Regions from separate parts of the Catenuloplanes sp. NPDC051500 genome, predicted to be linked through region 1. Evidence: riboswitches for the same ligand, from Rfam matches in the RefSeq annotation. Region 1 holds a riboswitch; each other region holds the start of a gene.

Region 1 (5,327 bases):
CCGGACACCTCTGCTCGACGCAGCGCGTGAGGTCGACCTCTCCAAGGCGATCGAGGCGGGCCTTTACGCCGAGCACCTGCTCGACACCGATGAGCTTCCGAAGGGCGTTGCCCGCGAAGACCTCGAGCGCGTGGTCACCGACGGCGGCCGTGCGAAGGACGAGTTCATCCGCGCGAACCTCCGGCTCGTGGTCTCGATCGCGCGGCGATACGTGCGGTCCGGCATGCCGATGCTCGACCTGATCCAGGAGGGCAACACCGGCCTGGTGCGCGCGGTCGAGAAGTTCGACTACGAGCGCGGCTACAAGTTCTCGACGTACGCCACGTGGTGGATCCGCCAGGCGATCAGCCGGGCCATCGCGCAGCAGGAGCGCACCGTGCGTCTCCCCGTCCACCTGGTCGAGGACGTCAACCGCATGCGCAACGTCACCCGCCAGCTCACCCGTGAGCTCGGCGCCGACCCGGAGCCGGCGCAGATCGCGGCCTCGCTCGGCGTGACCGTGGAGCGCGTCGGTGAGCTGATCCGCTGGTCGCAGGACACGGTGTCGCTTGACACCCCGGTCGGCGACGACGGCGACACCAACCTCGGCGACCTGGTCGCCGACTCGGACGCGCCCTCGCCGGAGGAGATCGTTCTCACCGGCCTGGAGCGCCAGCGCATCGAGGGCCTGCTCAACCACCTGGACGACCGCTCCGCGGGCATCATGCGGGCGCGGTACGGCCTCGAGGACGGGCGCGAGCACTCGCTGACCGAGGTGGCCTCGCGGTTCTCGCTCTCCCGCGAGCGGATCCGCCAGCTGGAGATCCAGGCGCTCGGCCGGCTCCGCGAGCTGGCCCGCGCGGAGGGCCTCCAGGCCGCCTAGCGACAATCCCACCCCGACACCCCTCGGTGGTACGACACGAACCGGCCGGTCCCGATCACGGGGCCGGCCGTTGCGTTCGTCACTGTGCACGCTGGGCGGCACGCCGCTCACCGCGCGCGCGATGGGCACGGCGGCGCGGGGTGGGTATGGTCGCCTGCGGGTACGAATCCACAGCTCGGGGGAGGCCATGTGGCGCGCGGCGGCATCTTCTGTGTCGAAGGGCAGTGGCACCGGGACCTGTACGAACGAGGCTCGGTCATTCCCACCCTGGAGCTGTTGGAGCGCCTGCGCCGGATCCGGTTCATCTACCGGGACGTGGCCACGCCGGAGGAGCTGAGCTACTTCCTGGACCGGTGGCTGCTGAAGCAGTACAGCGACTACCGGGTGGGCTTCTTCGCGATGCACGGCGAGCCGGGCCGGCTCTGCCTCACCGACAAGTCCACGGTCGAACTGGACGACGTCGCGGAGCAGCTGGCCGGGCGGTGCCAGGACAAGCGCCTCTACTTCGGGTCCTGCTCGGTGCTGAAGGCCTCGGACGCGGTGCTGCAGGACTTCCTGGACGTCTCCGGGGCCGCGATGGTGTGCGGCTACACCCGGGAGGTCGACTGGGTGGACTCGGCCGCGTTCGAGACCGTGCTGCTTGACGTGCTCGCGAACGGCGCGCTTGTGAACGCGGCGGAGAAGCGGATGGGGTCCGGCCCCTGGCGGGAGCTGGCGGCGTACCTGGGCTTCCGGATCGTCTACGCCAACGGGCGCACCTGGCGGCCCGGCACGCGGCCCCGGGTGCCCGCACAGGCGACCGTGGCCTGACTGACGTGAAACAGGGCGGGGAGCTCGCGCTCCCCGCCCTGTCGTCGTCCTGTGGTGCTATCTGACCCGGCCGTACCCGTACGGCGGCATCATGTTCACCGGCGCGACCGAGACCACGTCGCCCGGCGTGGGAGCGTGGATCACCTTGCCGTTGCCGATGTAGAGGCCGACGTGCGCCAGGCTCCGGTAGAAGACCGCGTCGCCGGGCTGCAGCTGGGAGGCGGAGATGTGCGCCATCGCGTTCCACTGCATCGCGGCGTTGTGCGGAAGCGACTTGCCGGCCTTCGCCCAGGCAGACTTCACCAGCCCGGAGCAGTCGAAACCACCCGGGCCCGCGGAGCCGTAGATGTACGGCTTGCCGAGCTGGGCGTAGGCGAACTGCACCACGGCGCTCGAGCCGGCGGGTGCGCTCGGCGCCGTGCCGCCGCCCCCGCTGTTGTTGTTACCGCCGCCCCCGCTGTTGTTACCGCCGCCGCCGGTGTTGTCGGGGGCGGGCGGCGGCGGGGTGGCCTCGGCCTGCTCGCGGCCGTACGCGGCCTTGCGCATCGAGTAGAGGTTCTTCAGGTCGCCCTCGATGGCGCCGGCCCGCTTGTTGATCTCGTCGCGCTGCGCCTGCTGCTTCTTCTCGGCGGCGTCGAGCTTCGCCTTCTCCTCGGCGTACTGCGCTGAGGTGGCGGTGTACGTGGCGACCTGGGTGTTGCGGGTCTCGGCGACCTGCTCCAGCACGCTGAGGCCGGTGACCAGGTCCTTGCTGTCGGACAGCTCCAGCAGCGTGCCGGCGTCACCGAACCGGCCGGACTTGTACGCCCGGCTGGCCAGCTGACCGACGACCACCTTGCCGTCCTTGAGCTGGGCCTCCAGCGCGACGGTCTTCTCGCCGAGCTGCTTTGCCGCCGCCTGGGTGGCCTTCAGCTCTTCGTTGATCTTGTTGTAGGACTCGATCACGACCTCCAGCTCAGTGGCGGCCTTGTCGATCCGGGTCGTGAGTTCGGCGCTGGACGGGTCGGCGTGGGCGGCGGAGGTCGGGGCCAGGATGCCGACCGCCATGACCGCCAGCGCGACGGTGCGCAGAATCGCACGCGAAGCTGACAACGGGGTGAGCCCTTCTTCCGTGCCGCCTACCGGGTTAGCTGACGGATTCGGGCCAGAAGGTCGCCCTACCGCGCGAGCGCGGATTCACCCCGGTGGGACCTGTGGGTCCCCGGTTCGCCACGACGCCGTTCGCGAGGCCGGGCCAGATGGGCCTGGCATGGCCTGCGTCAAGCGGGTTCGGGAGGAGCGGCGCGGGGAGCGCCACCGTCCGGTATCCGGGCGATTCGGCGGCGCCGGGCTGGCGTCAATCCGGGGGGAGTGACTGTAGACCAGGTCCGGCGGAACCCACGGTAACGACCAATGGGGAGGATCGAAAGGGTGACCGTAGTCATTCGCGTGCTTTCGCCGGTTATTAGGCAAATATCGTGATAGCGGAGCGTAGCTGCGCGATATCCCCGCGTCATTGCCACGGAAGATCGTGGCCGTCTGGGTCCCAAAAGTGCGATTGGCGAGTATTTACGGGAGCGAGCCGGCCCGCTTTGCGGACAAAAGCGGCTGAAAGTGCCCGGATTGCGCGGCTCAACCCCGCTCTGACGGGTGGAAAACAGCCACCTGGCAGATTGCCCTCTTCCCATTTGTGGCGGGCGGTTGGGAGTATGGCGAGTGGGGAGGTCTCAGGGTTTTCCCGCAAGGGCAGCGGTTCTTCTTGCAGGAATGACCCGGCGATTTTCTCCGGCGCGCGCTGAGCTCAAAAGCGGTTTTCGGAGTCGCACCCACGAGTTCGGAAACCGGCCTCTGTTTCAGATCACTGTCTCGGGGGCGGGGGAGTTTCCACGACGACGCGGTGTGGTGGACCGGCGGCAACCGGATTTCACCACCCGCGATCGCCGTAAACAACAGACCAACTCCAGAGAGCCGCAGGAGGACTCGGATGGAGAATAGCGCTCGTTACTCGCCGCGTTCAACCCGTCGCTACGCATCTCCCGGCAATGCGCCACACAGCAGGGTCTCGTTCGACGCGGCCTCCGTGATCGTCACCGACCAGTACTTCGAGGTCGGCGGCCGACGGTGGCCGACAAGCGAGCTGGCCGGGCTGCGGACCGTGCGCGGTCCGTTCGACCCGCTCACCGTGCGTGCGGTCGCCGCTTCCGGAGTGAGCCTGCTGGCCGTTTTCGCGGCGCTCAGCTTCGGGAACGGCCTGCACGCGCTCGGCCCGGCGGCCTACGTCGTCATGGGGGCGGCCGCGTTCGTGCCGATGCTGCTCGGCGTGGTCGGCAACCGCGCCAGGCCGCGCGTCTTTGAGCTCTGGGGGGATTACCGGGGCATGAGCGTGCGGCTCTTCGTCAGCGACAGCGAACGACAGTACGGCCAGGTGTCGCGTGCACTGGTGCGCGCACAGGAGGTGGCGAGGCTCGGTGGCGTCAGTGCGCCGGTGTCGTCGATCAATCCGTACGCCATGTAAGTCAACGCAGGATGTCCGTGCCCTTGTGACAATGACCGACCGGGGTGTGGCGGCACGACACCACCCTTTCAGATAACCGTCCGAGGAGATCGGGGGCGCGCCTACCAAGGCGTGTCCCCGATCATCTGTGCCGGTTACCCGGGATCGTCCACGATCTGCTTTATCCAGGCCAGCGACTCGTCCGGATCAAGCGACTTCGCCCGCAGCTCGCGGAACATGTCGAGATAGGGGCGGACTTCCTCGGGGCGGTCGATCACCTCGTCGGAGACCGCGTTCTCGACGTACATCACGTCCTCGTCCGCCGGGTCCGGGAACTGGAGGATCGTGAACGGCGCCACCACCGGCGGCGGGCCCGCACTGAACGGCAGCACCTGGATCGTGATGTGCGGCGCCGTGCTCAGCGAGACCAGGTGGCTGAGCTGCTCCGGCGCCTGTTTGTGCGCCTGGGCGATCCGGTGCAGCACCGCCTCGTCGATGATCGCGATGATCTTCGGCGGGCGGGTCTTGTTCAGAATCTCCTCCTGCCGCTTCAGCCGCACGTCGATCCGGGTGTTCCGGTCGCCGGTCGGCAGCGGCGGCGTGCTGCGGGCCGCGTAGTCCCGGGTCTGCAGCAGCGTGGGAAGCGTGGTCGGCGCGAAGTAGAGCACCTCGACGCTCTCGTCCTCCAGGCCGATGTAGGCGTAGTAGGACGGGTTCACCCGGTCGCGCAGCGTCGACCACCAGGTGCGCAGCCGGGAGTTGCGGGCCAGCGAGAGAAGCTCCTCCACCCGGTCCGGCGCGGTGATGCCGTAGAGCGCGGCGAGCGCGCGGGCGTCGATCGTGGAGATGCCGACCGTGCCGGCCTCGATCCGGATCACCTTCGACAGCGACCAGTCCATCGCGGCCGCCACGTCGCCGCGGGTCTGTCCCGCGGCCTCACGCGCCGCCTTCAGCGCGTGGCTGAGTCGTCGCCGGCCCATCGAGGGCCCCTGCCGGGCGGCCGTCCGCCGCGCCGGCCGTGATCCGTGGCCCGGGTCTTCGCTCTGGTCGTGTGTCATCGCGTAACCGCATCCGCCTATATGTGCCCTCAGGCCATCTCGGTGACCATTTTGTTGATCATGGCGAGCGACTCGCTGGGGTCTAGTGCGAGCTTCTGCAGTCGGGCGAAGGTCTGCCGGTAGG
Region 2 (5,327 bases), on a different contig from region 1:
GGAAGCCGGCAAGGCCGGCGGCTTCGGATTCGTGGTCGGAGTGGACCGGGTCGGGCATGCGGATGATCTCCGGGCCCACGGCGCCGACATCGTCGTATCGGACCTCGCCGAACTCCTGGACGGCGGCGAGTCCCCCCGGTAGGACGCAACCCGCCGGTGGTTCACCGACGGGCTCAGATCAACACTGAAAGGGATCACTGTGATCCGAGAGCGGGCTTATCCGGTCGAGCCCTGGCATGTCCGCGAGACACGGCTCGACCTCGACGTCCTGGCTCAGTCGGAGTCCGTGTTCGCGCTCTCCAACGGCCACATCGGCCTTCGGGCCAACCTGGACGAGGGCGAGCCGCACGGTCTGCCGGGCACCTACCTGAACAGCTTCTACGAGCTTCGGCCGCTGCCGTACGCGGAGGCCGGCTACGGCTTCCCGGAGTCCGGTCAGACGATTGTCAACGTCACGAACGGCAAGCCGATCCGGCTGCTCGTCGACGACGAGCCGTTCGACGTCCGCTACGGCGACCTGCAGTCGCACGAGCGCGTGCTGGACATGCGGTCCGGCACGCTTGAGCGCGAGGTCGAGTGGGTCTCACCGGCCGGCCGGTCGGTGCGGGTGCGCTCGACCCGCCTGGTGTCCTTCACCCAGCGCGCGATCGCCGCGATCTGCTACGAGGTCGAGCCGGTCAACGGCCCGGCCCGGGTGATCGTGCAGTCCGAGCTGGTGTCGAACGAGCAGCTGCCGCCGACCAAGCGTGACCCCCGGGTCGCGGCGCTGCTGGAGTCTCCGCTCGTGGCGGAGGAGCACCTGGTCCAGGACCTGGGCGGACTGCTGATCCACAGCACGAAGAACAGCCAGCTGCGGATGGCCGCCGCGATGGAGCACGTGGTGGAGACGGACGGCCGCCACATGGTCAAGACCGAGGGCAACCCGGACTGGATGCGGACCACTGTCGCCTGCATGCTCGAGCCGGGGCAGAAGCTCCGGATCATCAAGTTCATCGCGTACGGCTGGTCCAGCCGGCGCTCCGTGCCCGCGCTCCGTGACCAGGTCGGCGCCGCACTGGCAAGTGCGCGGCTGACCGGCTGGGACGGGCTGGTCACGGCGCAGCGGGAGTACCTGGACGCGTTCTGGGACCACTCGGATGTCAAGGTCGAGGGCGACCCGGAGGTGCAGCAGGCGGTGCGCTTCGCGCTCTTCCACGTGCTCCAGGCCGGCGCCCGGGCGGAGATGCGGCCGATCGCGTCGAAGGGGCTGACCGGCCCCGGGTACGACGGCCACACGTTCTGGGACTCCGAGACGTTCGTGCTGCCGGTGCTCACCTACACGCAGCCGGATGCGGCCAAGGACGTGCTCCGCTGGCGGCACGCCACGCTCGACCTCGCCAAGGAACGGGCCGAGACGCTCGGCCTGCGCGGCGCGGCGTTCCCGTGGCGGACCATCCGCGGGCACGAGACCTCGGCGTACTGGCCGGCCGGCACCGCGGCGTTCCACATCGCGGCGGACATCGCGGACGCGGCCCGCCGCTACGTGACCGCGACCGGGGACGAGGACTTCGAGCGCGACTACGGGTTCGATCTGCTGATCGAGACGGCCCGGCTGTGGCGCTCGCTCGGCCACCACGACCGGCACGGCCGCTTCCACATCGACGGCGTGACCGGCCCGGACGAGTACACGGCCGTGGTGGACGACAACATCTACACCAACCTGATGGCCCAGCAGAACCTCTACGCGGCGGCGGAGGTGGCGCTGAAGTACCCGGAGAAGGCGAGCGCCGCCGGCATCGACGAGGAGGAGATCGCGGGCTGGCGGGACGCGGGCGCGGCCGTGCACCTGCCGTACGACCACGAACTCGGTGTGCACCAGCAGTCGGAGGGCTTCACCCGGCTGCAGGAATGGGACTTCGAGGGCACGCCGCAGGAGAACTACCCGCTGCTGCTGAACTACCCGTACTTCGACCTCTACCGCAAGCAGGTCGTGAAGCAGGCGGACCTGGTGCTCGCGATGCTGTGGCGCGGCGATGCGTTCAGCGACGAGGAGAAGCAGCGCAACTTCGCCTACTACGAGGCCCGGACGGTCCGTGACTCGTCGCTCTCCGCCTGTACGCAGGCGGTGCTGGCGGCGGAGACCGGGCACCTGGAGCTCGCCCACGACTACCTGGGCGAAGCCGCGCTGATGGACCTGCACGACCTGCACAACAACGCGCGCGAGGGCCTGCACGTGGCGTCGCTGGGCGGATCGTGGATCTCGCTGGTGATGGGTCTCGGCGGCATGCGGGACCACGGCAGTCAGCTGTCCTTCAACCCCCGCCTGCCGGAGCGGATCACCCGGATGGAGTTCGCGCTGCTCTGGCGCGGGCTGCGGCTGCGGGTGGACGTACGCAGCGACGAGGTCACCTACTCGCTGCGGAACGGCACGGGTGAGAAAAGCATCACACTCGTGCACCATGGCGAGCTGGTCACCGTGTCCGCGGACAAGTCGGTGACCATGGCGATTCCGGAGCGCACCGACGTCGGGCCGGAGCCGCATCAGCCGGCCGGTCGCGCGCCGGCACGACGGTCAAGCTCTCTGTAGTCAGCCGATCGACAACTGGTCAGGATAGGTCGCCTCGGGAAACCGGGGCGGCCTATTTCCGTACCATTTAGATGTCGCTCTATGATTTAGGGTCATTGAGCGGGCACTTTCTGTGACTATAGGGTTTTCTTAAGTTTCGTGATCTTGAGCGTGGCTGTTTGTCGCACCTGGGTAGTCTTGCCGCCGGTTGTCATCAGCGGGCGCCGCACCGGCGCCAGTGACCACCACCGCCAAATCGCACAGCGAGTCGGGGAACCACGTTTGTGGGGTGAATCCGCGTCAAGCGGTAGGGGTGTCGTTCCCATCCCGAACCCGTCAGCTAACCCGGCCGGCGGTCCGAGAAAGGGACATGATGCGCCTACGGCGAATAGCGGTGCTTGCCGTGCTGCTGGCGAGCGGTGCCACGGCCGCGCTCGCGACGCCTGCCTACGCGATCGACGAGGGCGGCTCAGATCAGCTCAGAGAACAGCTCGACGCGGCCAGCAAGGGCTTCGTCGAGGCGAAGAACAAGCTTGCCGCCTCGGAGAAGCGCCAGAAGGAGCTGACCGAGGAGCTCAAGACCATCGAGTCGGACCTCGTGGTCCGGGAGAAGACTGTCGGCGAGCTGGCCGGCCGCACGTACCGCAACGGACGCCTCGCCCCGATGGTCGCGATTCTGAACGCGTCCGAGGGCGACGGGTTCATGGACCGCGCCACGTTGGTCGAGACCATGACGATCAACCAGGAGAAGCAGGTCCAGAACCTGGTCACCGCGAAGGACGAGGCCTCGCGTGCGAAGACTGCCATCGAGTCTGAGATCGGTGAGCAGAAGAAGCAGGTCGAGAACATGGAGAAGCGGAAGAAGCAGGCGGAGAGCGCGCTGAAGGCAGCCGGTGGCGGCGCCGCAGCGAACGTCGAGTCCGGCTCCGGTTCCGCCGCGGTCGCGGCGTCGGCCGAGCGCAATTCGGACGGCTCCTTCCCCTCCGAGGGCTGCACGGTGAACGACCCGACCCCGACCGGCGGCTGCATCACGCCGCGCCTGCTGCACGCCTACAAGCAGACGAAATCGGCGGGGTTCAACCACTTCGTGTCCTGCTACCGCAGCGCGGAGGACGGCGGCGAACACCCACGCGGCCGGGCCTGTGACTGGTCGGCCCAGGCGAGCGGCTTCGGCGGCGTCGCGGCCGGCTCGGACAAGGTCTACGGCGACAACCTGGCGAACTTCTACATCAAGAACGCGGACCGCCTCGGCGTGCTCTACGTGATCTGGTTCCGCCGGATCTGGCTGCCGTCGAGCGGCTGGCAGTCCTACTCGGGTGGTGGCAGCCCTTCGGGTGACCATACGAACCACGTACACCTATCGGTGATCTGATGTAGTTCAGGATCCGTTCGAGAACCCGCGGGATAAGCGCATCCCGCGGGTTCTTGCATATGTCACACGCATACAGGTTTGCTGATTTCCGGCGGTGGATAAATCAACCGACCGGGCGACCCGCACTTGACGGGACGCGACCGGCGCGGAACCGTTCAGAAGATCAGCGGGCGCGTCTTCACGGACGTGTGAGGGGAGATCCGGCGGATTGCGATGACAGACTCCGTTGACGAAAACGACATCTTCCAGGGCCGATGTACCGGCGGCCCGCTTGACGGCCGGACGTACGCCATCCGAAAGCCCGCGGGGTTCGTCCTCGCGGACAAGAGCACGGCGACCGGGTGGTACTACGACCGGGTGGACGACGGATTCCGGCTGCGTGCGGGCCAGCCCGTCCGGCTCCGCCAGCCCGACGTCGTCGCGATCGCGGCCGGCGACGACTACGACGTGATCGCCCCGCCGGAGGACCCGGACAGTCAGCCACCGCTGGCGCTTGCCGCGGCGAACCCGAACCCGGCACAGATCACGGCGGAGATCTGGCGCTTCTGGGGGCAGTTCGACGCGTTCGAGCCGTCCGTGCAGCTCGGCGGCGTCTACGCGGCCAAGCCGGGCTACCACAACTACCGCAACGCGCTCGCCACAAGCGACTATTCGCGGGCCGACGTGGCGAACGACAGGCAGGGCCCGGGCGACAAGGCCGCCGCGATCGACCTGACCATGTCCGACACGGCGATGCGCAAGTACACCACCCGGATGGACGTGGCATGCCGGGCGCGGGACGAGCGCCTGTTCATCGGCGGCGCGCCGATCATCCGGGAGTTCATCGGCACCAAGGACAGCCGGACGGTCTACTGCTACGTGCTCACCGGCGGCCGCGCGCTGGGCGTCGGGGCCGACGCCGGGCCGGACCCGGGCCGGGACGACACCCACCTCTGGCACCTGCACCTGTCGATCATCCGCCGGTTCGTCGCCACCCAGGACGCGCTCGACCGGCTCATGTCGATCCTCCGCGGTGAATCGATCGAAACCTGGAAGGCGCGCTCGGAGAGCCCGCGAGGAGAGGAAGAAGACGAGATGTCATACCAGGTCATCCCGGTCCCGGCCGGTTTCGCCTTCGACGAGAACCAGAACCTGATCGATCGGCGGTACGCGGTGTCGATCCCGGTCGAGCCGGCCGGCCGGCCCGGAAACCCGATCGTCGGCACCCGCCGCCTCTACCTGTCGTTCAGCTCGGACTTCACCGGGGCCGAGCCGGTGCGGGTCCGCGTCGCCATCCACAACGGCGAGGGCTGGAGCGTCACGCTGATCGACGTCCCGGCCGGTGGCCGGGTCGGGGCCGCGGTCCCACCGGCCCGGGGCGACAGCGCGTTCAACATTTCGGTGGGCCGGGTGCGGAGAACCGCATCGTCC
Region 3 (5,327 bases), on a different contig from region 1:
CATGACGCGCTTGTCCGTGAGCTAGTCGAGCTGCTGGACGAGCAGCAGCGATCGAGGGGCCTGCCGGGTAACCCAATCGAAGTACGCAGGACGACAGTCGCCGCCTTAGTCGATTAAGTTCATCACGCGGACCACATGGCAGCCGCGGCGAATCCTGCGCTCGCCGCGGTGCAACGGCCGGGAGCGAACGCGCTCGGCGTTCCCCCTCCCTCGTTGTGCCGGTCCGCCGCGCGGCCCGCATTCAGCCTCCTGGATGCGGGTCGCTTGCTTGTGTGCCTCGACCACATCAGAGGCGACCGAGAAGGCCAGCGTCCCCGGTCTGCACTTTCACGACCTCCGGCACCACCGGGAACACCTGCGCGGCCGAGTCCGGCGCGACGCCGCGAGACCCGATGAACCGGATGGCCACTTAGTCGGGCTGCGCTGATCTACATGCACAAGACCGCCGGCCGTGATCGGAGGATCGCCAATGCGCTCGGCAAGCTCGTGGGGGACGCGAAGGAGAAGGACACGCGGAACCTGGGGGCACGAGCCCCAAAAAAAGATCAAAAAGACAAAGGCCCAGGCTGCGGATCGTACCGCTGACCTGGGCCTTTGTTCGCTGAGCGGGTGACGGGAATCGAACCCGCACTGTCAGCTTGGGAAGCTGATGTTCTGCCATTGAACTACACCCGCGAGGTGCCGCCTCACTCTACCTGGTTGGTCGACAGGTGCGCGAGCGCCATCCTCACGCCGCACCGCCGATGACGATTTCGACGCTTGGGGCGTGGTCGCGCCAGACCTGGACGGCGGGGCGGGCGTTGGCGTTGGCGGCCAGGGGGGTGGCGCCGCCGCGGCCGTGGCGGGCGAGCATGGCGACGTCGATTGTGAATTCGTAGAGGCGCCAGTCGACGTGGGGTTCGGCGCGGAGGTCGCCGGCGAGGCGGTGGATGCGGGCGATGTCGGTGACCGGGTGGGCGTAGCCGGCGAGGTAGGCCTCGTCGTCGCTGTCCTCGGGCGGGAAGCTGTGCAGCGCGTAGCGGCCGTCGAGGTCGAGGTCGCGGCGTTTGGGGGAGTCGACGATGAAGCAGAAGAGGCCCTCGGCGGTGATGACCGGGGAGACGGGGTGGACGCGGGGGCCGCCGTCGGAGCGGACGGTGGCGAGGTAGCCGAGGCCCGGACCGTACTGCTGCATGAGGGAACGGATGGCGGTGGCCAGTCCGGGTTGTTGAGCGGCGAATGTGGTCCAGGTAGCCATGCCGCAATCCTATCGAACACACGTTCGAACAACCAGGCCAAAAGGTAGGGTGTCCGGATGCTCCTCTCCGACCGGGACCTCGTCGCTGAGATCAAGGCCGGCACGCTGGCCCTCGATCCGTTCGAGGCCGCGCTGGTCCAGCCGTCCAGCATCGACGTGCGGCTTGACCGGCTCTTTCGCGTCTTCAACAACCATCTGTACACGCACATCGATCCGTCGGTGCAGCAGGACGAGCTGACCGCGGAGGTCGACGTCCCGGCGGGGCAGCCGTTCGTGCTTCACCCGGGAGAGTTCGTGCTGGCCTCCACGTTGGAGGTCATCTCGCTCGGCGATCAGCTGGCCGGGCGGTTGGAGGGCAAGAGCAGCCTGGGCCGGCTGGGTCTGCTGACGCACTCGACGGCCGGGTTCATCGACCCGGGGTTCAGCGGCCACGTGACGCTTGAGCTGTCGAACGTGGCGAACCTGCCGATCATGCTCTGGCCGGGCATGAAGATCGGGCAGCTGTGCATCTTCCGGCTGTCGTCGCCCGCCGAGCACCCGTATGGCTCCGAGGTCTACGGCTCCCGCTACCAGGGACAACGCGGCCCGACCCCGAGTCGCGCCTGGCGCAACTGGCGCACCTGGCCGACCGCGTCTGCGGAATAGACCCGGAAGATCAAGATCCGGATATACCCACTCTGTGGGTGGTCGCGGCCCGCACGCTCCCGCGGGCACCGGTTCCGCGGTGGCCGGGAAAAGCAACGAGCGGGAAGATCAGAGGACTGATCTTCCCGCTCGCGTAGTAGCTGTGGCGAGGCGCTGCTAGAGCGGACTGCCGAAGCTGTGGATCTCCATCGCGTCGATCTTCATCATCCGCACCGGTTCCGCGGGGTTGGGCGCATGGACCACCCAGCCGTTCCCCACGTACATGCCGACGTGACTCAGGTCGGAATGGTAGAAGACGAAGTCGCCGGCCTGCAGGTTCGCCCTACTCACGGACTTCATCAGCCCGCGTTGTGCGGCCGCGTTGTGCGGGTACGAGATGCCTGCCTTGTTCCACGCCGCAAGCATCAGGCCGGAGCAGTCGAAGGCGTCCGGACCGGCGGCGGCCCAGACGTACGGCTTGCCGATCTGTGCGCAGGCGAACTTGACCACGGTGCTGCGCTTGCCGCCCGGGTACTCGTACGGGCACGGCGCCGGGGCCAGCGAGCCGCCGCCACCGTTGCCGTAGACCTGGATGCGGAGGTCCTGCAGCTCGTCGACCTTGGCGTTGATCTCCGTGGTCTTCGCGGCGAGCTCGGCCTCCTGCTTGGTGAGGTCGACGATCAGCGCGTCGAGCGGCGCCTTCTCCGACTCCAGCTGCTCCTTGAGCGCGACGACCTGGGCGATGTCCCGGCTCTGGACACGCGCGAAGTGGTCGAGCATCTCCAGCTGGTCGGTGAACGTGGTCGGCGAGCCGGTCATCAGGATCGACCCGATCTCGCTCGCCGGGCCGCTCTTGTACTCCTCGGCGGCGATCGTGCCGACCCGGCCCATGACCGCGTCGACCTGCGACTTGAGCGGTTGGATCTTCACGCCGAGCGCGTCGGCCTGCTTCTTCTTCTTGTCCAGCTCCTGGCGTGTCGAGTTGTGCTTCTCGATCGTCGGCTCAAGATCATGCCAAGCCTCGTCGATCTGCTTTTCCACCTCGGCCACGGACGGTTCGGCATGGGCAGCGGTACCGCCGAGCATGACCACCATCACGGTGGCCAGGGCGGACATCGCGCCGACTATGACGGACCGATTTCGGAGCGCAGCAATACCTGCCACCGAAGTCAAAGCTCCCTTGTGTCCCTGACCGCCTACCGGGTTAGCTGACGGGTTCGGGCGTGATGAGGCCGGTGCAGTAGCGCTCATCACAGGGTCATCGCCCTACCGTCGGTGGTGACCGACGGATTCACCCCACGTGCTGCTTGGGTCCCCGGTTCATCCTGATGGACGACTCAGCGGTGTCGGGCTCGCGTCGATCGGGGGTGATCGCCCTTCATCGAGCCCGGCGAACCCAAGGTTAGAGAGGCAAAACGGGCACCGCAAGCGGATCGAACCCATAAATCGGTACGTACAAACGCAGTCGCACTACGTTAGGAAACTGTCTGTCAATTGATAGTCACATATACATCGTCGACCAGGCCCGCATATTGATCGTTGTTCACGGTCACGCTCTTACCGCCGATTCTCAGCGGCTCCGCATTGACGATGGACAGGTTGGCCGGCAGCTTCGTGGACCCGCGCGCCACGCCGTCCACGCTGATCGCCAGCGCCGCGCCGGCGCGGGTGCAGCCGAGCGCGTGCCAGCGGCCGTCCGCGACCCGTACCGGCGCCACCACCCGGTAGATGTGGGTCGGGCTCGCCACGACGCAGCTGGGCCGCCCGGCGACACCGTCGACCTGAAGCTTGTACTGGGTGCCGCCGCCGACGGAGAAGCCCTTCTGCACCACGTTCGCCCCGTCGGCGGTGTCGGCGGGCCGCATCAGCACGGCAGCGCCGTACTGGAGCCGCCGGACGCCGGGGTTGAGCGCGGCCGGGTCGCCACCCTCCAGGATCGTGCGCGGGCAGTTCTGCGGGAGCGCGGTGCAGCGTGCCGGGAAGACCGCGGCCCAGCCGGCGCCGTGCCGGGAGAAGCCGAGCGTCCCGCCGACCGCGGCCCTGGCCCGCAGCGCGTACCGGCCGGAGGCGTCCATGACCTGCTTGCCCGCGCCGCCGTCGAAGGTGTAGCGCACGGCGACCGGCGCGCGCACCGCACGCGCCACGGCGGAGGCGGGGACTGTGGTGATCGACGCCGCGGGGACGGGCGGCGGGGCCTGGTCGGAGGTCACGGCCACGCCGGCCAGCAGCGCGAGGACCGCACCCCCGGCGGCAGTCACGGCCACCCGGCCGGTCAGCCTGCCCCAAATTACGTATGATTCGGACATTCCACCATTGTGGGGAGTGACTGGTGTGCCGCTCGCGAACCCACCGGGGACCTCAATGGAAATCATGCAAAAGCAGGAGCCCCCACCGGCCGTCCGGTGAGGGCTCCCGCCTGAGAAAACGAGTCGTCAGCCGAAGCGGCGGAAGCCGACCACCGGCAGCACGTTGATGCTCAGCACCTCGACGGACATGCCCGGCTGCGGCGCGTGCACCATCTTGCCGTTGCCCAGGTACAGACCGTCGTGGCTCAGACCGCTGTAGAAGAAGACCACGTCGCCGGCGCGGGCCTGGGCCGCGCTGACCGCGGTGCCCATGTTCCACTGCGCGGTGGTGCTGTGCGGGAGGCCGACGCCTGCCGCTCCCCACGCGTAGGCGACCAGGCCGGAGCAGTCGAACGAGCCGGGGCCGGCAGCACCGTACACGTACGGCTTGCCGATCTGCGCGCACGCGGTCGCCACGGCCGTGGCCGCCGCACCGCTGGCACCGGATGCCGAGCACGAGCCGCCGGAGGTGCTACCGCTGCTGGGCACGTTCGCCACCGAGCCGTACGCCTTCTTCTGCAGCTCCTCGAGCGCGTCGATCTCCTTCTCGACCTCCGCCTTCTTCGCGGAGAGTTCCTTGTCCCGCTTCTCCTGGTCGGAGACGACCTTGTCGAGGTCCGCCTTCTGCTTGTCCATCTCGCTGCGGGCCGTGGTCACGGCCGAGATGTCCGCACGCTCGATCTCGGCCAGCCGGTCGAGGTAGATGAGCTGGTCGGTCAGCGCGGTCGGCGAGCTGGTCTTCAGGATCGAGTTGATGCCGGAAGCGGGACCGGCACGGTACGACTCGTTGGCCAGCTGGCCGACCTTGTCGACCGCGACCTTCATCTGGTCGTTGAGCGGCTGCATCTTCGCTTCCAGCTCAGTCCGCTTCTTCTGGTTGGCCTTGAGTTCGCCGTGGACCTTGTTGTATTCCTCGATCGTCGGCTCGAGCTCCTGCCATTTCTCGTCCATCTGAGCCTCGATCTGCGCGAGGGTGGGCTCAGCGTGGGCGGGAGCGGCCAGGAGCGTCAGGCTGAAGAGAACAGCCGCGCCGGTGGAGAGGAATGCACGAGTCGCAAGACGATGGGGACGCAACGAGAGCCTGGGCGTCACCGGGGCTCGCCTCCGAGGGGGGTGAGAGG
Region 4 (5,327 bases), on a different contig from region 1:
GCGGAACCCCTGCCCGGCCCCCGCCTGCCCGCCGTCCTATCCGGACGACTCCGGCGCCCCCGCGCCGGACCGGCGTGACCTTCGGGGCCGTTCGCGGACGGCCCCGGTGTCCCCACCGGCAATGCGTTCCGCGGCCCGGAGTCGTACCGAGGCGGCTCGCGGGTTCTCCGCGACCTCCTCCTCGGTGGGCGGCTCCGCGCCACGGGTGAGAAGTCGCAGCGTGGGTCCGGTACCGGGAAGCTCGAACGGAAGTTCGATCGGCCCGGTACTGCGGGCTCGCGCTGCGAGTGCTTGCTTGGTGATGCGGTCCTCTAGCGACTGATAGGACATGACGACCACCCGGCCGCCAGGCGCCAACGCATCGAGAGCCGCCGGTAGCGCCGATTCAAGGGCGGCGAGTTCGCCATTTACCTCGATGCGTAACGCTTGAAACGTTCTTTTTGCAGGATTTCCGCCGGTACGCCGGGCTGCGGCCGGAATGGAGTCTCTGACCAGGTCTGCCAGACGCCGCGTCGACGTGATCCGGGAACGCCCCCGCTCCCGGACTATCGACGAGACGACGCGGGTCGCGAACTTCTCCTCGCCGTACACCCGCAGCAGCCTGACCAGTGCGCCTGGCTCGTAGTCGTTGACCACGTCCTCCGCGGTCACGCCACTGCCCTGGTCCATCCGCATGTCCAGCGGAGCGTCCTGGGAGTAGGCGAACCCGCGATCGGGCGCGTCGAGCTGCAACGAGGAGACACCGAGATCGAACAGAGCGCCGTCGATCTGCTCGAATCCGAGTCGCGCCAGCACCTCGGGCAGCTCGGACGAGACCGCGTGCACCAGGTGGGTGCGGTCGGCAAACCGGTCCAGCCGGCGGCGCGAGTGTTCAAGCGCCTCGGTGTCCCGGTCCAGGCCGATCAGCGTCAGCCGTGGGTTCGCGGTCAGGATCGCCTCGGCATGTCCGCCGAGACCCAGGGTCGTGTCCACATAGACCGGTTTCTCACCGGTCAGCGCGGGGGCGAGCAGCGCCAGGCACCGCTCCAGCAGGACGGGCACGTGCGTGCCGCGCGCCTGCCATTCCAGGCCCTCGGCCACGAGCTCCGGCTCGGGCACCCCCATGTCGACCCCCATCTGTGACGATTCGTTTCACGCAGTGCCCGCCAGCAGTGCGACGAAGACCGTACCGCCAGATCCCCATCCGCTCTCTTGGCGTCACCACCGTCGCGCCTGATACCGGGGAAGGGGTCTCAGGAGCGCCGAGCGGCTGGAGATCTCGCAGTACGGGTCCGATCGCTACAGACCGCCGGGTAGCACCCCCTCCCCGATGTCGGCGAAGTCGTCCTCGCTCTCCGCGAGATACGTCTCCCAGGCCTGCTTGTCCCAGATCTCGACCCGGGTGCTGGCGCCGATCACGACCAGTTCACGATCCAGCCCCGCGTACTCCCGGAGGAGGACGGGGATGGTGACGCGACCCTGCCGGTCCGGCACCTCGTCGTGTGCGCTGGCGAAGAAGACCCGGCTGTACGCCCGCGCCGCCTTGTGCGTCATCGGGGCGGTCCGGAGCTCCTCCGAGATGCGCTGGAACTCGGGCATCGGGAAGACGTAGAGGCAGCGTTCCTGCCCTTTTGTGATCACGACACCTCCCGCCAGCTCGTCCCGGAACTTGGCCGGGAGGATCAGCCGGCCCTTGTCATCCAGGCGCGGGGTATGGGTGCCGAGAAACATCGCGGCGCACCCCCCTCGCCCTCGACGGCGGCATTCGCGGTGCCGCAGATCACTCGGGCCGGCGGGCTCTCCACGACCCCGCCATGTGGCCCCACTTTACTCCACTTCCCTCCACCCGCAACCAGAAATGGCCCCTAGTCAAGGGGCATGACGGTGCAAAACAGCACGTCACGGAGGGTTGTCGAGGGTGGAGGGACTTGATCCAGTACGCCCGTCCGGTTTCCGACATCCGTTCGGATCGGCCTCTTCGCCGTACCCTTTATGGTGATTTTTCGGTCGGTTTTTCGGCGGTCTGCTGGGCGGCGGACGGTTGCGTGGAGGGAAGTGGAGGGAAATAACCGACACCCACCGTCCCCGTTCGTGATCTCTGAGCGACCGCTGCGAACGTCCCGGAAAACAAGTGTTCACTCAGACCGGGGGCAGGCGGCCGGGACACCGGCCCCTGCCGGACGCGGCAGGGGCCGGTAGATGTCACAGGCACGTAAAGCGGTCCATATCAGACTATTCGTCGGACCACGTAACTCCGCGACCAGATCCGGTGCTTGCCCACCCGCATACCCGGCTGCGGCGCGTCGTACATCCAGTCCCCGCCCGCGTAGATCGCGGTGTGGAACCCCTGCGCGCCGTGCCGGAAGACGAGCAGGTCGCCCGGGCGGGCCTGCGCCTTCGACACCGCGGCGCCGTAACGCTGCTGGCGGTCCGCACTGTGCGGAAGCGTGCGCCCGGCCGCCTTCCGGTAGACGTACTGCGTGTAGCCGGAGCAGTCGAAACCGCTCGGGCTCGCGCCGCCGGCCCGGTACCGCTTGCCGGCCAGGCTCTTGGCCAACGCGACGACCGCCGCACCCTTCTGCGAGGCCGCCGCGTCCGCCCGGTCCACACCTGTCAACTGACCGGCGGTGACACAGAGCGCGAGCAACGCCGCAAGCAACGCGAATCGGGGCACGGTGAAGCGCCGGACCGGCGTCGAGGAGGGCCGGACCGGGAGATGCGTCAACACGAAAGAAATCCTTTCGGCGCACCTGCGGGGTTAGCTGTCGGATTCGGGCGCCGAAACGTGCCCGGTCCGGCCTGACGCCGGACTTCACCCCAAGGCCCGCGATGCGAGCCGTCCTGGAACTGTGGTTCCCCCGCCCCTGCCCGTGAGTGCCATGTGCTGCGAGGGGTGTCGCGACGCCCGGGACGGGCAGGGTTCGGTGTGTCCCGCGGTCGGCGCGGCCGGTGGCACGACGCTTACCGGCTCGTCGTTTGTAGCGGACCACGGGAGCACGCCCCGGCCGCCGAATGATTACCCTCCGAGGTTGGCATGTCCGCCCCGCGACCCCGGTGTGTCCGGTGCCCGAAATGCGGCGCCGACCCGGACACGCTCCGTATATCGAAACCGGTGAAGCTTCCCACACAAATCGCTGTCACACGGATGCGCTCCGACGTATCGCCAGCGTGATCAATTGGTCCGCCCGGACAGCATGCAAGGGGCCGAACGAGCCGATCGTGAAGCGGTGCCGGTCCGGTAACCTCGCACGGGTGACGCAAGGCAACCTGCCCCTCCGCGCCAAGGTCGCGACCCAGGTCTCCCGCACCGCTGCCGCGCTCTCCCGCGCGGCCGGGCGGGGGGACGGGTCCGTGATCGGTGGCTGGATCGGGCTCAAGATCGACCCCGACCTGCTCGAGCACCTCGCCGCCGGCCGCGCCATCGCGCTGGTCTCCGGCACCAACGGAAAAACCACCACCACCCGGCTCACCGCGGCCGCCCTGGGCGTTCTCGGCCCGGTGGCGACCAACTCCTTCGGCGCGAACATGCCAAGTGGGCACACGTCCGCGCTCGCCAAGGCGGGCGCCACGCCGTACGCGGTGCTTGAGGTGGACGAGCACTACCTCCCCCAGGTCATCGAGGAGACGCGGCCGCGCGTGATCGCGCTGCTCAACCTCTCCCGCGACCAGCTGGACCGGGCCAAGGAGGTGGCGATGATCGCCCAGCTCTGGCGCACCACGCTTGCCAAGCACCCGGAAATCATGATCGTCGCCAACTCGGACGACCCGATGATCGTCTGGGCGGCCGGGAACTCACCCACAGTCACCTGGTTCAGCGCGGGACAGCGCTGGCAGGACGACTCCTGGGTGTGCCCGGAGTGCGGCTCGACAATCGAGCGCGCCGACGGCCAGTGGTGGTGCACCGGCTGCCCGCTGCGCCGCCCGCAGCCGCAGTGGGTCGTCGAGGACGACGGCGTACTCGACCCGAGCGGCGCCTGGCACCTCGTCCGCCTGCAACTGCCCGGCCGGGTGAACCTCGGCAACGCGGCCACCGCGCTCGCCGTAGCGTCCGCGTTCGGCATCCGGCCACTCCAGGCCGTGCCCACGCTCTCCTCGGTCGCCTCGGTGGCCGGGCGCTACGCGCAGGTCGACCGCGACGGGCGCAACATCCGGCTGCTGCTGGCGAAGAACCCGGCCAGCTGGCTGGAGGCCTTCGACATGGCCGACAACGCGCCCACGCTGCTCTCCATCAACTCCCGCGACCCCGACGGCCTGGACACGTCCTGGCTGTTCGACGTCGACTTCTCGCCACTGCGCGGACGGCAGATCCTGATCACCGGCGAGCGCGCCTACGACCTGGCGGTCCGCCTCGACGTGAACGACGTGCCGTTCCGGCACGTACGGACCTTCGGGGAGGCGATCGCCAGCGTGCCACCGGGCCGGCTGGAGGTCATCGCGAACTACACCGCCTTCCAAGACATCCGAGCGGAGCTGGACCGTGTCAATTAACCCGGAGTGGAGCACCCCCGGGCAGCCGCCCGGGGGGCAGAGCTGGCCGGCACCCCCGGTGCAGAGCTGGCAGCAGCCTCCGGCCGAAGGACAGCAACCCCCGCCGGGGTACGGCCAGCAGCCCGCATTCGGACAGCCGGGCACAGAGCAGCAGGCGGCGCCTTACGGTCAGCCGGGCGCCGGGCAGGGTTACGGGCAGCCGGGCGCCGGGCAGCAGCCGGTTTACGGGGAGCCAGGCTCGGGCCAGCAGCAGCCGGCGTTCGGGCAGCCCGGCGCGAGCCAGCAGCCGGTATTCGGGCAGCCGGAAGCAGGGCAGCAGCCCGCTTACGGGCAGCAGCCGGGCGCTGCGCAGCAGGCTTATGGACAGCAGCCGGAGTTCGGGAAGCAGCCCGGCTACGGACAGCAGCCCGACCTTGGGCAGCAGCCCGGCTATGGACAGCAGCCCGGCTATCAGCAGCCAGGCGGCGGGCAGCAGCCTGGATATGGGCAGCAGCCGCAGCCGGGTCACCCGCAGCAAGCGCCGGTTTACGGCCAGCCCGCGCCCGACTACGGGCAGCCCGCCGGCGCGCCCGGCTTCGGGCAGCAGCCGCCGGCGGCGTACCCCCAGCAGCCTTTTGCTCCTGGGTCTGGGCCGGTCGGTGCTCCGGCGGCGCAGTCGGGGCCGCACGGCGGGGACAGCACGGTCAGGATTGTCTGGATCTATCCGGATCTGCTCTCCACCTACGGTGACCGCGGCAACATGCTGATCCTGGCCAGGCGGGCCCAGCAGCGCGGTATCGCGGTCGAGACGATCGAGGTCCGCTCCGACCAGCCGCTGCCCACCCAGGCCGACATCTACCTGATCGGCGGCGGCGAGGACG

What was found. Region 1 has a riboswitch for cyclic di-AMP ahead of ACIA8K_RS11075 (NlpC/P60 family protein). Riboswitches for the same ligand answer to the same signal wherever they lie in the genome.
Region 2: it holds a riboswitch for cyclic di-AMP, as region 1 does, so the genes downstream of both, ACIA8K_RS08305 (coiled-coil domain-containing protein) here and ACIA8K_RS11075 (NlpC/P60 family protein) in region 1, are expected to answer to the same signal.
Region 3: it holds a riboswitch for cyclic di-AMP, as region 1 does, so the genes downstream of both, ACIA8K_RS14860 (NlpC/P60 family protein) here and ACIA8K_RS11075 (NlpC/P60 family protein) in region 1, are expected to answer to the same signal.
Region 4: it holds a riboswitch for cyclic di-AMP, as region 1 does, so the genes downstream of both, ACIA8K_RS01760 (C40 family peptidase) here and ACIA8K_RS11075 (NlpC/P60 family protein) in region 1, are expected to answer to the same signal.

The regions. Positions count from the first base shown of each region.
Region 1 covers NZ_JBITDX010000004.1:388,928-394,254, forward strand. The annotation lists gene ACIA8K_RS11065 (RNA polymerase sigma factor RpoD/SigA) at 1-862, shown strand, start outside; gene ACIA8K_RS11070 (DUF6642 family protein) at 1,052-1,672, shown strand; gene ACIA8K_RS11075 (NlpC/P60 family protein) at 1,730-2,764, opposite strand; cyclic di-AMP (ydaO/yuaA leader) riboswitch at 2,774-2,913, opposite strand; gene ACIA8K_RS11080 (DUF6232 family protein) at 3,732-4,166, shown strand; gene ACIA8K_RS11085 (helix-turn-helix domain-containing protein) at 4,301-5,125, opposite strand; gene ACIA8K_RS11090 (helix-turn-helix transcriptional regulator) at 5,233-5,327, opposite strand, start outside.
Region 2 covers NZ_JBITDX010000003.1:377,009-382,335, forward strand. The annotation lists gene ACIA8K_RS08295 (HAD family hydrolase) at 1-142, shown strand, start outside; gene ACIA8K_RS08300 (glycoside hydrolase family 65 protein) at 200-2,566, shown strand; cyclic di-AMP (ydaO/yuaA leader) riboswitch at 2,785-2,916, shown strand; gene ACIA8K_RS08305 (coiled-coil domain-containing protein) at 2,919-3,917, shown strand; gene ACIA8K_RS08310 (hypothetical protein) at 4,131-5,327, shown strand, end outside.
Region 3 covers NZ_JBITDX010000006.1:214,544-219,870, forward strand. The annotation lists tRNA gene ACIA8K_RS14845 (tRNA-Gly) at 605-675, opposite strand; gene ACIA8K_RS14850 (pyridoxamine 5'-phosphate oxidase) at 728-1,237, opposite strand; gene dcd (dCTP deaminase) at 1,295-1,882, shown strand; gene ACIA8K_RS14860 (NlpC/P60 family protein) at 2,039-2,977, opposite strand; cyclic di-AMP (ydaO/yuaA leader) riboswitch at 3,040-3,214, opposite strand; gene ACIA8K_RS14865 (LamG-like jellyroll fold domain-containing protein) at 3,352-4,167, opposite strand; gene ACIA8K_RS14870 (NlpC/P60 family protein) at 4,294-5,157, opposite strand.
Region 4 covers NZ_JBITDX010000001.1:421,356-426,682, forward strand. The annotation lists partial or broken gene rsmH (16S rRNA (cytosine(1402)-N(4))-methyltransferase RsmH) at 1-1,116, opposite strand, end outside; gene mraZ (division/cell wall cluster transcriptional repressor MraZ) at 1,279-1,710, opposite strand; gene ACIA8K_RS01760 (C40 family peptidase) at 2,207-2,707, opposite strand; cyclic di-AMP (ydaO/yuaA leader) riboswitch at 2,713-2,866, opposite strand; gene ACIA8K_RS01765 (MurT ligase domain-containing protein) at 3,247-4,467, shown strand; gene ACIA8K_RS01770 (hypothetical protein) at 4,460-5,134, opposite strand; gene ACIA8K_RS01775 (type 1 glutamine amidotransferase) at 5,156-5,327, shown strand, end outside.